3 regions of the Marinomonas sp. CT5 genome follow, and region 2 is predicted to be linked to each of the others. Evidence: predicted binding sites of a transcription regulator. Region 2 holds the regulator's gene; each other region holds the start of a gene.
What was found. Region 2 encodes FliA, which starts transcription of late flagellar genes. Its sites were predicted from a motif close to CTAAAGTTNNNNNNNNNNCNGCCGATA; they were not measured.
Positions count from the first base shown of each region.

Region 1: the regulator FliA is predicted to act here: its motif matches at 1,542-1,568, upstream of flgK (flagellar hook-associated protein FlgK).
Region 3: the regulator FliA is predicted to act here: its motif matches at 1,464-1,490, upstream of C0J08_RS16730 (flagellin N-terminal helical domain-containing protein).

Region 1 is NZ_CP025572.1:3,496,165-3,499,419, forward strand. Features, by position in the region: gene flgK (flagellar hook-associated protein FlgK) at 1-1,489, opposite strand, end outside; gene flgJ (flagellar assembly peptidoglycan hydrolase FlgJ) at 1,729-2,703, opposite strand; gene C0J08_RS16790 (flagellar basal body P-ring protein FlgI) at 2,711-3,255, opposite strand, start outside.
Region 2 is NZ_CP025572.1:3,352,614-3,355,868, reverse strand. Features, by position in the region: gene flhA (flagellar biosynthesis protein FlhA) at 1-18, shown strand, start outside; gene flhF (flagellar biosynthesis GTPase FlhF) at 120-1,397, shown strand; gene C0J08_RS16120 (RNA polymerase sigma factor FliA) at 1,494-2,231, shown strand; gene C0J08_RS16115 (chemotaxis response regulator CheY) at 2,286-2,666, shown strand; gene C0J08_RS16110 (protein phosphatase CheZ) at 2,676-3,255, shown strand, end outside.
Region 3 is NZ_CP025572.1:3,487,592-3,490,846, forward strand. Features, by position in the region: gene C0J08_RS16725 (flagellar protein FlaG) at 1-234, opposite strand, end outside; gene C0J08_RS16730 (flagellin N-terminal helical domain-containing protein) at 298-1,410, opposite strand; gene C0J08_RS16735 (hypothetical protein) at 1,905-2,084, opposite strand; gene C0J08_RS16740 (hypothetical protein) at 2,077-2,256, opposite strand; gene C0J08_RS16745 (hypothetical protein) at 2,249-2,428, opposite strand; gene C0J08_RS16750 (hypothetical protein) at 2,421-2,600, opposite strand; gene C0J08_RS16755 (hypothetical protein) at 2,593-2,763, opposite strand.

The sequences.
Region 1 (3,255 bases), 140 kb from region 2:
AGGAACTTGGTGATGTGAAATAAATTTCATGGGGTGCACTTGGGTAAAGCGGCCCATCTGAAGAAAAAGCCGAAGACTCAGGATTAGTATTAGTCACTGAGGTTAAAGAAATTTTTGCATCAGACAAATTATCAGAACTAGTATTCACAGCAATAGGAGCGCTCAATGCTAACGCTTCACCATTTTTTGCAAATAAAGACAAACCTTTGGCCGCCCCTTCAGTCGGAGTAAAACGAAACACGTCATCACTGTCTATTTCATTAATATCCGCCAAACGCAGATCAATGCCCAGCTCTTCTATTGTAAAATAGCCATCGCTATCTTTGGCTAAGGTACTCGGATCAAATGTAATAGGTTTCTCGGTAGATTGACCATTAAGGTCAAATTTCTTAATCGAAAAGTGATTATCATCAGTTCGAGTCAACTCAAAAGTGTCTTTGGTTATTTTAGCTGACTGACCATCAGATACTTTGACTGAGATATTCTTAACCTTGTGAAGATTGTCAGAACTTGAGTAAACATTAATTTTTCCCAATGAGAATAAATTTTGACCAAATTCGCCATTAGCATCAATACCTTTTTTATTCTGGGTATTCATTGCATCAGCCAAAGCTATCGCATGCTGCCCTAAAGTTCTATCAGCATACACACTAAACTCCGAACGATAATCAATTAATCCGCCAACACTTCCACCTAATCCCTGAGTTTTTAATCCAACTTCATAGTCGCCAAAATTTACCGCCAAATCGATTTTTTTCGGCTGTAATGGGTTTGGTCTCACTGTTATTTTTGTAGGATATTGATCCATGACTAAAGGCTGACCATTTGCCAATTGGATGGTCATTAAACCTTTATCATTAAATTGTGCATTAATATCTAAGTATTTAGAGAGATTTTTTGCTAAAAGCTCCTGCTGATCACGAAGCTCATTCGCTGGAGAAATAGATAGACCTTCTTGTTTAAGAATCTTTCCATTCAAATTAGAGATTTCCGAAGTAATCGCATTTACATCCTCTAAAGAAGAAGACAGCTGCTCATCAACCAACCCCTCTTGATCACTCACCACACCAGACAGAACATGATATTGCTGCACCAAGTTTTGCAAGCTTGAGTGAGCAAGCTGTCGTAATGACGATGAAGTTGGGTCGTTATTAACTGTTTGCAAAGCATCAAAAGATTTATTGAGATAAGTGTTTAACGAAATGCTGTCTTCAGCCAACAAATTATCAGACGTGGATATCATCGACTGATAAGCATCGTAATAAGAAAAAGTGGAGGTATCCGTACGAACCTGTGAACTTACAAAATTATCGACAAGTCGAGACGTATCACGAAGAACAACACCACCAACAGGTGAACTAGTGGTGTCCGTTCTTTGACGGCTATAACCCTCAGTATCCACATTGGATGTATTCTGCCCTGTAGTGTTAATACGGGCATTACTGGACTGCAGTCCAGACAAACCAATTGAATATAAACTTGAGCTCATAGCTCACACCCCTAGTACGTTTTCAGAAGTAACCATTAGATATTTTTGTCTCTAATCACTACTTATGCAAAAACTTTACCAAAGATGGAAATTTGAGAATTTTATTATTTAGATAAGGGATAAAATACACTGAAAAAATAGAAACTAAATAGGCTTAAATAACCCAAAACCCAAGCAATGCAAGGCATACAAGCTTCTTTTGAACGGCTCTCTCACAAAGGTTCACGACCAGAAAAACGCTATAACTTCTGAAACCATTTACTAGAAAGAATGTTATCAATTTTCTCTGCGTACTTAGGGTCCGTTGCATATCCCCCTTTTTGCAAAGAAGCGGCAAACATTGACGCGTCTTTTCCAGATTCAAGGGCATCTTTATACCGCTCACTCGTTGAAAGGAAATCAGCATAATCTTCAAAACTCTGAGAAAAAGAATTGTAGGCACGAAACGCTGCTTTTTCGCGTTTTGCTATACCATCTCTAAACTCCAATGTGTTTACAACAGCTCGATCACCTTGCCAGCGGTTATCGGCTTTAATACCAAATAAGTTAAAACTAGCCGCCCCATCTTCCTTCGCAATAGGGTATTTTCCCCAACCCGTCTCTAATGCGGCCTGTGCCAATATTGCTTTTGGGTTAACACCAAGCTTAGCCGCCACTCGCTGAGCATGAGGCCATAAATTCTGTACAAACTCATCAGGAGAATCAAAAATCACTGAAACCGCAGACGGCGCTGACGATTGTTCAGCAGCAGAAAGGTCTGATGCTTCTTGTTGTACAGAATGGATAAATTCAGTAGAAGCTCGCTGGGCCAACGCCTTGATTCTAACAAGGTCCTGTTTTGCCACCTGATTCAGGAAATCGGCATCTCCTCGTTGTTTTGCTTCTGGAGAACTAAACAAGCCCTGCTGCTTAGTTTGATATTGACGAATCAAAGCTTCAGACAACCCAATCCCACCAGATTTCGCCAAACTTTGTGACATCTGAGAATCCATCATCTCTTGGTATTGCTTTGTTTGAGCACTGGAGAACAAATCACTCCCTATCGCTTCATTAGTGCTTCGCATATTTTTCAGCAGCATATTAATAAAAATAGACTCAAACTGCTGAGCCACATCTTTTAGAGCGGCATCAGGATCCTGCTGCGCCTTCGTCTTTAAAGCCGTTAAACTTGAAAAATCCGCAAAGAAATCTTGCTTTGGTGGAACAGTATTCATCGCCAAACTATATCACCACTAAGTCCGCATTAATTGCGCCAGCTTGCTTTAAGCCTTCCAAAATTGCCATGACGTCACCAGGAGCCGCGCCCACCTGATTAACCGCACGAACAATATCATTTAATGACGCACCAGGATCAAAAACAAACATATGTCCACTATCAGGAGCAATATCAATACCTTCACGAGGCGAAATGATAGTTTCCCCACCGGTTACCGTTCCATCTTTCCCAGCAACAGGTGGAACCTCTTTGATGGTTACCGTTAAACTGCCATGAGTAATCGCTGCTGGTGAGACCTTAACATGCTGACCAATAATAATAGTGCCAGTTCGCGAGTTAATAACAATACGTGCTTTTTCTTCCGCCACTTCAACATCTAAATTCTCTAAAATCGACAAATACGTAACACGCTGACTAGGATCACGAGGTGCCGACACTCGAATTGATGTAGCATCCAATGTTGTAGCGACACCAGGACCGAGTAAATTGTTAATTTTATCGGATACTTGTTTTGCCGTAGTAAAATCTGGTCGATTTAAATTAAAAGTCA
Region 2 (3,255 bases):
GGTGTTATTGGTCAATAAAAACTAACTATTAACTAGATGGATTGCGTCTATATTTATTAGAATCTTTCGGGTAAGCTATGGATTTGTAAGAAAAATAAACTTGAAGGATAACGTTATTCATGCAAATTAGGCGGTTTCGAGCACCTGACATGCGGCAAGCGATACGGAAGGTTCGCGATGCCGTAGGCCCTGATGCGGTCATTTTGTCAAATCAGCGCCTGCCTACTGGTGAAATAGAGATTGTCGCCGCTTTGGATTATGATGGATCTTTGCCTTCTAGTATGACATCAAAACGTGCTTCTAAGCCCCGCTCAGAGCCTAATGCAGATCCAAGTAGTGAATATCTAGAGCGTATAGAACAAGCGAAAAAAAGTCCTGCTCAGCCGTTATCGACACCGCAAAGTCGCCCCCGTCCACAGTTTGAAATGCCACCTTTAGCAACAGATAGAGATGATCCCGCTGTTGAAGAAGCTTTGTCTATTCGTAATAACGAAAGTGCTCAGCAGTTAAAAGATATGGAGCTTGAGCTTCAGAGTGTTCGAGCTCTGCTTGAGCAACAGAATCAAAAGAACAATAGTCGATTAGACTCTAAAGATAACCCAGTTGAAGTGCGCGCTCGTGAGAAGTTAAAAGGGCTAGGGTTATCAGAGTTTGTTATTTCTAGACTAATCGATGATATTGATTTGAAGGGGCGTGAGGATGATTGGAATCGCTTGCTTGCCCATTTAGCTGACTATATCCCTGTGCGTTCTAGTTCTTCGGAACTTAAAGGCTGTATTGCTTTTATGGGGCCTACTGGTGTTGGTAAGACAACAAGTATAGGTAAAATAGCTGCGCAGCATGTATTAAAGCATGGCCCTGACGGTGTGGTTTTAATAACCACTGATACTTATCGTATTGCCGCTCATGAGCAGTTAAGAACATTCGGACGTATTTTAAATGTGCCTGTAGAAGTGGTTGATGAATATTCAGATTTAAACGAAGTTTTAGCTAAATATAGTCACTACTCATTGGTATTAGTAGATACTGCTGGTATGAATCCTCGAGATTCAAATCTTGAAAGACAATTGCTAATGATGAAGCGAGCTCGAGCAAGCCTTAAAAAATTATTAGTTTTACCCTGTACAAGTCAAAGACAAGTATTAAAAACAGTTGTCGATGTTTACTCTCAAATTCAATTAGATGGTTGTGTTTTAAGTAAATTAGATGAATCGGCTTCACTTGGTGAAGCGATTAGTGTAGTTATTGAAGAAGGCTTACCTGTTGTATATATTGCGGACGGTCAGCGAATTCCTGATGACATCGAACCTGCTCGGGCACATAACTTGATTAGTAGAGCTGTATATACTGCTGAGCACTACAGTCAACTTTATGGGTCACTAAAGTATGGTAGTTAGTAAAATTATGTTATTACTGAAAGCGTTACGCGAAACTATGTAGTACAGTTAGTTTGCGTAGCTAACTTAAATAGTAAAAGTTGCTTAGAATATTTTATGCAGACCAAAAACGGATACAGCACATACTCTAAAAAAGCGACGCCATCAATTGATGCGATAGTTGAACAATATGGGTATTTGGTAAAAAAAATTGCTTACCACCTATTGGCGCGTTTGCCTGATAGTGTTGATGTAGATGATTTAATTCAAGCTGGCATGATGGGACTAATCGAAGCATTCAAACGCTTTGAATCAACCAAAGGTGCGAGCTTTGAAACTTATGCCGGAATTCGTATTCGTGGTTCTATTATGGATGAAGTGCGAAAAACAGATTGGGCTCCAAGGTCAGTTCGGCGAAATGGGCGGGCAGTTGCTAACGCAATTAAAGAATTAGAGTCAACGTTGGGCCGTGAAGTGTCTGATATGGAAGTTGCATCGCATATGAATATAAGCATGGATGAATATCATGAAATGATACATTCATCTATGTCGACACAGTTATTTAGCTATGAAGAAATGTTAGATTCTGATACAAATAATCTAGATAGTGTTGAATCAGAAACTGGAAATGCACCATATTCTTTAGTGGAAGAGGGTGGTTTCCAAAGTCAATTAGCAAGTGAAATTGATAATCTACCTGAAAGAGAAAAGTTAGTTTTATCTCTTTATTATAATGAAGAACTAAACTTGAAAGAGATTGGCGCTGTTTTAGGTGTTAGTGAATCAAGAGTCAGTCAAATACATAGTCAAGCGGCTATGCGATTACGAGCTCGGTTAAGTGATTGGCGAGATTAATTATGAGTTGTGGAACAATACCTTTGGGGTGTGGAGGTTGCATTGGATAAAAACATGAAGATCCTGATTGTTGATGATTTCTCGACAATGAGACGAATCATTAAAAACCTATTACGGGATTTGGGATTTACCAATACAGTTGAAGCGGATGATGGAACAACAGCATTGCCGATACTGCAAGCTGGAACAATCGATTTTCTCGTGACGGATTGGAATATGCCAGGTATGACAGGGATAGAACTTCTACGTGCTGTTCGTGCCGATGATAAACTGAAAAGCATTCCAGTTTTAATGGTTACTGCTGAAGCAAAACGAGATCAAATTATTGCAGCAGCTCAAGCTGGTGTAAATGGTTATGTTGTAAAACCTTTTACTGCAGTGGCTCTCAAAGAAAAAATTGAGAAAATATTTGAACGTATAGATGCTGCTAAATAGGGGCTTTTAATGTCAAAGAAACTTGGATCTGACTTAGGGGAGTTTGAAACCCTAGTGAAGGATGGTGCTGTAGATCTTTTGAATCACATTGAAGTCGGTGACTTTAGTGGAGCAATAAAAATTATACAGGAACTTAGTGAAGCCAGACATAATAGCTTTTATAAAGAAGTTGGTAATTTAACAAGAAGTCTTCATGATGCCATTCGTGATTTTCAAATTGACTCGCTTGATTTGGTAGCAGATGAAAACCAAGAAGCACTTGGTAATACTAAAATAACGGATGCCTCAGATCGACTGACCTATGTTATTGAGTTGACCAACTCCGCTGCTAATAAAACCATGGATATGGTCGATGGTAGCGTACCTGTTGCTAGCGAACTTCAAAGCCAAGCAAGAGAGCTAAGAAAAGATTGGAGCCGCTTAATTCAGAGGGATTTAACACCACAAGAGTTTCGAGACTTATATAAACGTATTGATGTCTTCTTGGCATATGCCGATGACAGCGCTACCACCTTGCATTCAAACCTCAACACAATTCTTCTAGAGCAAGGGTACCAAGACCTTACAGGTCAAGTGATCGCTAGAGTGA
Region 3 (3,255 bases), 130 kb from region 2:
CAGCTGAGACATCTTTTTATTAGCATTCACAATTTTTTCAGGATCAATTTTAGGCGAATGCGCAAAACTCTGATTGCTACTCTTATTATCCGCCTTGTTACTATCGGCCGAATTTTGAATAGCTTTAGCATTCGCTTCACGTTGCGCCCTAAATTGCTCTCCCGTACGCTGATCCTGCCTAGTAGCAACGACTCCCAAAGACTGTTTAGAAAAATCACTAGAATTAATAGACATACACTAGTCCTCTGAATGAAACAAAAGCTGGAACAAAGCTCCAGCTTTCCGTTACCACTAATTTTAGCCTAGAAGAGACAACGCTGTTTGCGGACGTTGGTTTGCTTGAGCCAAAATTGATGAGCTCGCCTGTTGAAGAATCTGAGCACTTGTTAGTTTAGCAGTTTCTTCAGCAAAGTCAGCATCACGTACACGTGAACGTGCAGCGGATACGTTTTCTTGTATGTTACTCAAGTTACTGATACTTGAACCCAAACGGTTTTGAACAGCACCTAATTCGGCACGTTTAGAGCCTACAGCAGAAATCATATTATCCAAAATATCGATCATACTTTGTGCATTGGCCATCGTTGTAACAGATGGTGCTCCAAAACCTTGCTCTTGATCGCCAAAACTTCTAGAACGACTCGCTGGTGGCTCTGGCATTTTAGGAGCGTTAGGGTCTACATAAACTTCGCCACGAGCTTCTGCATCAGCTTTCGCTTGAATCTCAGGGTCTACATACTCTTCACCATTGGCTTCAGCTTCTGCTCTTGCTTCTGCTTTTGCAGCTTCTTTCTGAGCATTATACTCAGCGGTTCTTGCTTCAAAAGTATCAACTTCTTCTTGATATTTTGCTTCATCTGCAGCGTTTGAAGACAAACCAGCCATCGTGAAGCCACCATTATTTGCATAATCCTGGTTATCACCTTTACTCAAGTCAAAGCTGATTGTTTGGTTTGCATCAGCACCAACTTGATATACACCCTCGTAACTACCATCTAGTAGAGCACGTCCACCAAAGGTTGTATCAGAGGCGATACGGTCAATCTCTGTAGACAAAGCACTAATTTCTTGTTGAAGCGCTTTACGATCATCTTCAGAGTTCGAGCCATTCGCAGATTGAATAGACAAAGTACGCATACGTTGCAGCATGTTTGTCGTTTCATCCAATGCACCTTCCGCAGTTTGCGCAACAGAAATACCATCATTGGCGTTACGAACAGCCTGATTCAAACCATTAACCTGAGAGGTTAATCGGTTAGATACCTGTAAACCTGCCGCATCGTCTGCCGCACTGTTAATACGCAAACCAGAAGACAAACGCTGGAAAGAGGTATCTAGAGTATTACCTGATTTCATCAACTGTCGCTGAGCACTTAAAGATGAAATATTCGTATTTACGTATAAAGCCATTATAGCCTCCTAGTTTTCATTTTATCCTGCAAATAAAGCAGCTCGTATAAGGTTTTCGACAACACTTTGAAAACCTTTAGTCAATTTAGGAATTTTTTTTCCCACATTCGGTAAAAAAACTCCCATCAAACGGCAAAAAAATGCCTAATTCATTGTTTCTAAAGACATTTAGAAACAATTTATTTTTAGAAAAATCTTTGCAATTTCTTTAAAAAAGACAAAAAACGCACATTTTTCTTAAAATCTCTCTATTTTCACGAAGCGGAGATATAACCCTTAAATTATTGCCAAAATTTGCGCCCTGATTTTGCCTCTTCCGGCAAATTTCCCCACAAAAAAGGAGTGTTTTTTGCCGCTCAAAATAACAATCAAAATTGATAGTCATCTCCTCTCAACAAACGGATAAAAAAGACACAAGGCGCCATTCTGCTAAAGCCACGCACAACGACTTAACAGTTATATGTCTTCGCAAAATATCTCTATTTAAGATCTGACTATTCATCTTGAAGTCCCCATTCAAGTGGAACAGACACACCCACTAGACAAGCGAGCGAACATGGCGGAAGGTGTCGAATTGAGCAGCCCGGCAAATAGAATTTAGGCAGAGTGTCTAGCCGTCGCCGAACAACAAAACGCCACAGCAAAATATCGCCGTTAATGATCTGACTATTCATCTTGAAGCCCCCATTCAAGTGGAACAGACACGCCCACTCGACAAGCGAGCGAACATGACAGAAGGTGTCGAATTGATAAAACAGGCAAATAGAATTGAGGCAGAGTTCCCAACAAACGCCGAACAACAAAACGCCACAGCAAAATATCGCTATTAATGATCTGGCTATTCATCTTGGACTCCCCACTCAAGTGGGACAGACACACTCATTTGTCGACCGAACAAACATGGCAATTCATGCCAAATTAAACAGACAGGTAAGTAGAATTGAGGCAGAGCTCCCAACAAACGCCGAACAACAAAACGCCACAGCAAAATATCGCTATTAATGATCTGGCTATTCATCTTGGACTCCCCACTCAAGTGGAACAGACACACTCATTCGGCGACCGAACAAACATGGCGGAAGGTGTCGAATTGAGCAGACCGACAAATAGAGTTGAGGCAGAGTGTCTAGCCAACGCCGAACAGCAAAACGCCACAGCAAAATATCGCCGTTAATGACCTGGCTATTCATCCTGAACTCCCCATACAAACGGAACAGGCACACACAGCTGAAAACCAAGCGAACATGGCAGGTCATGCCGAATTAAGCAGATAGGTAAATAGAATTGAGGCAGAGTTTCCAACAAACGCCGGACAGAAAAACACCACTGCAAAATATCATCATGACTATTCATCAGACCACCTTCGCCCATTTGGGCCAGAAAGAGATGAACGAAAAAGACAACACACATAAACATTCAACAGCTCATTGCTTTTCAAAAAAGCAAATAGATCATCCTGTTGAGGTCTAAAACTTAAAACGCAGAGGATGGAAAAGTGGCGGGCCCAATTTTTGACATAGCCATTCACTCCCTCTTTGCTATCCATAAAACATAAGCAAGAGAGCCAAGGTATGATACTGAGCCTGAAGAGCCTGCCATATAAACTAGACATCAAATTAGATCGCTTTAAAAAGACAAGCAAACCGCCTTTGACAAAAAAAGCAGGCAATCCAAACTGTTCTTTCAGTTCGATTCGGATACGAGTACCCCACCAAATATTCCATTAATTTCCACATCTGATGAGTAATCACGCTGAAAAGACCATTTATAAAAAAACACCTTTTCTAAACACACCATCAGACAACAAAAGCCAATCTCAAAGTCAGTCTTAAATTCTGAACTGTC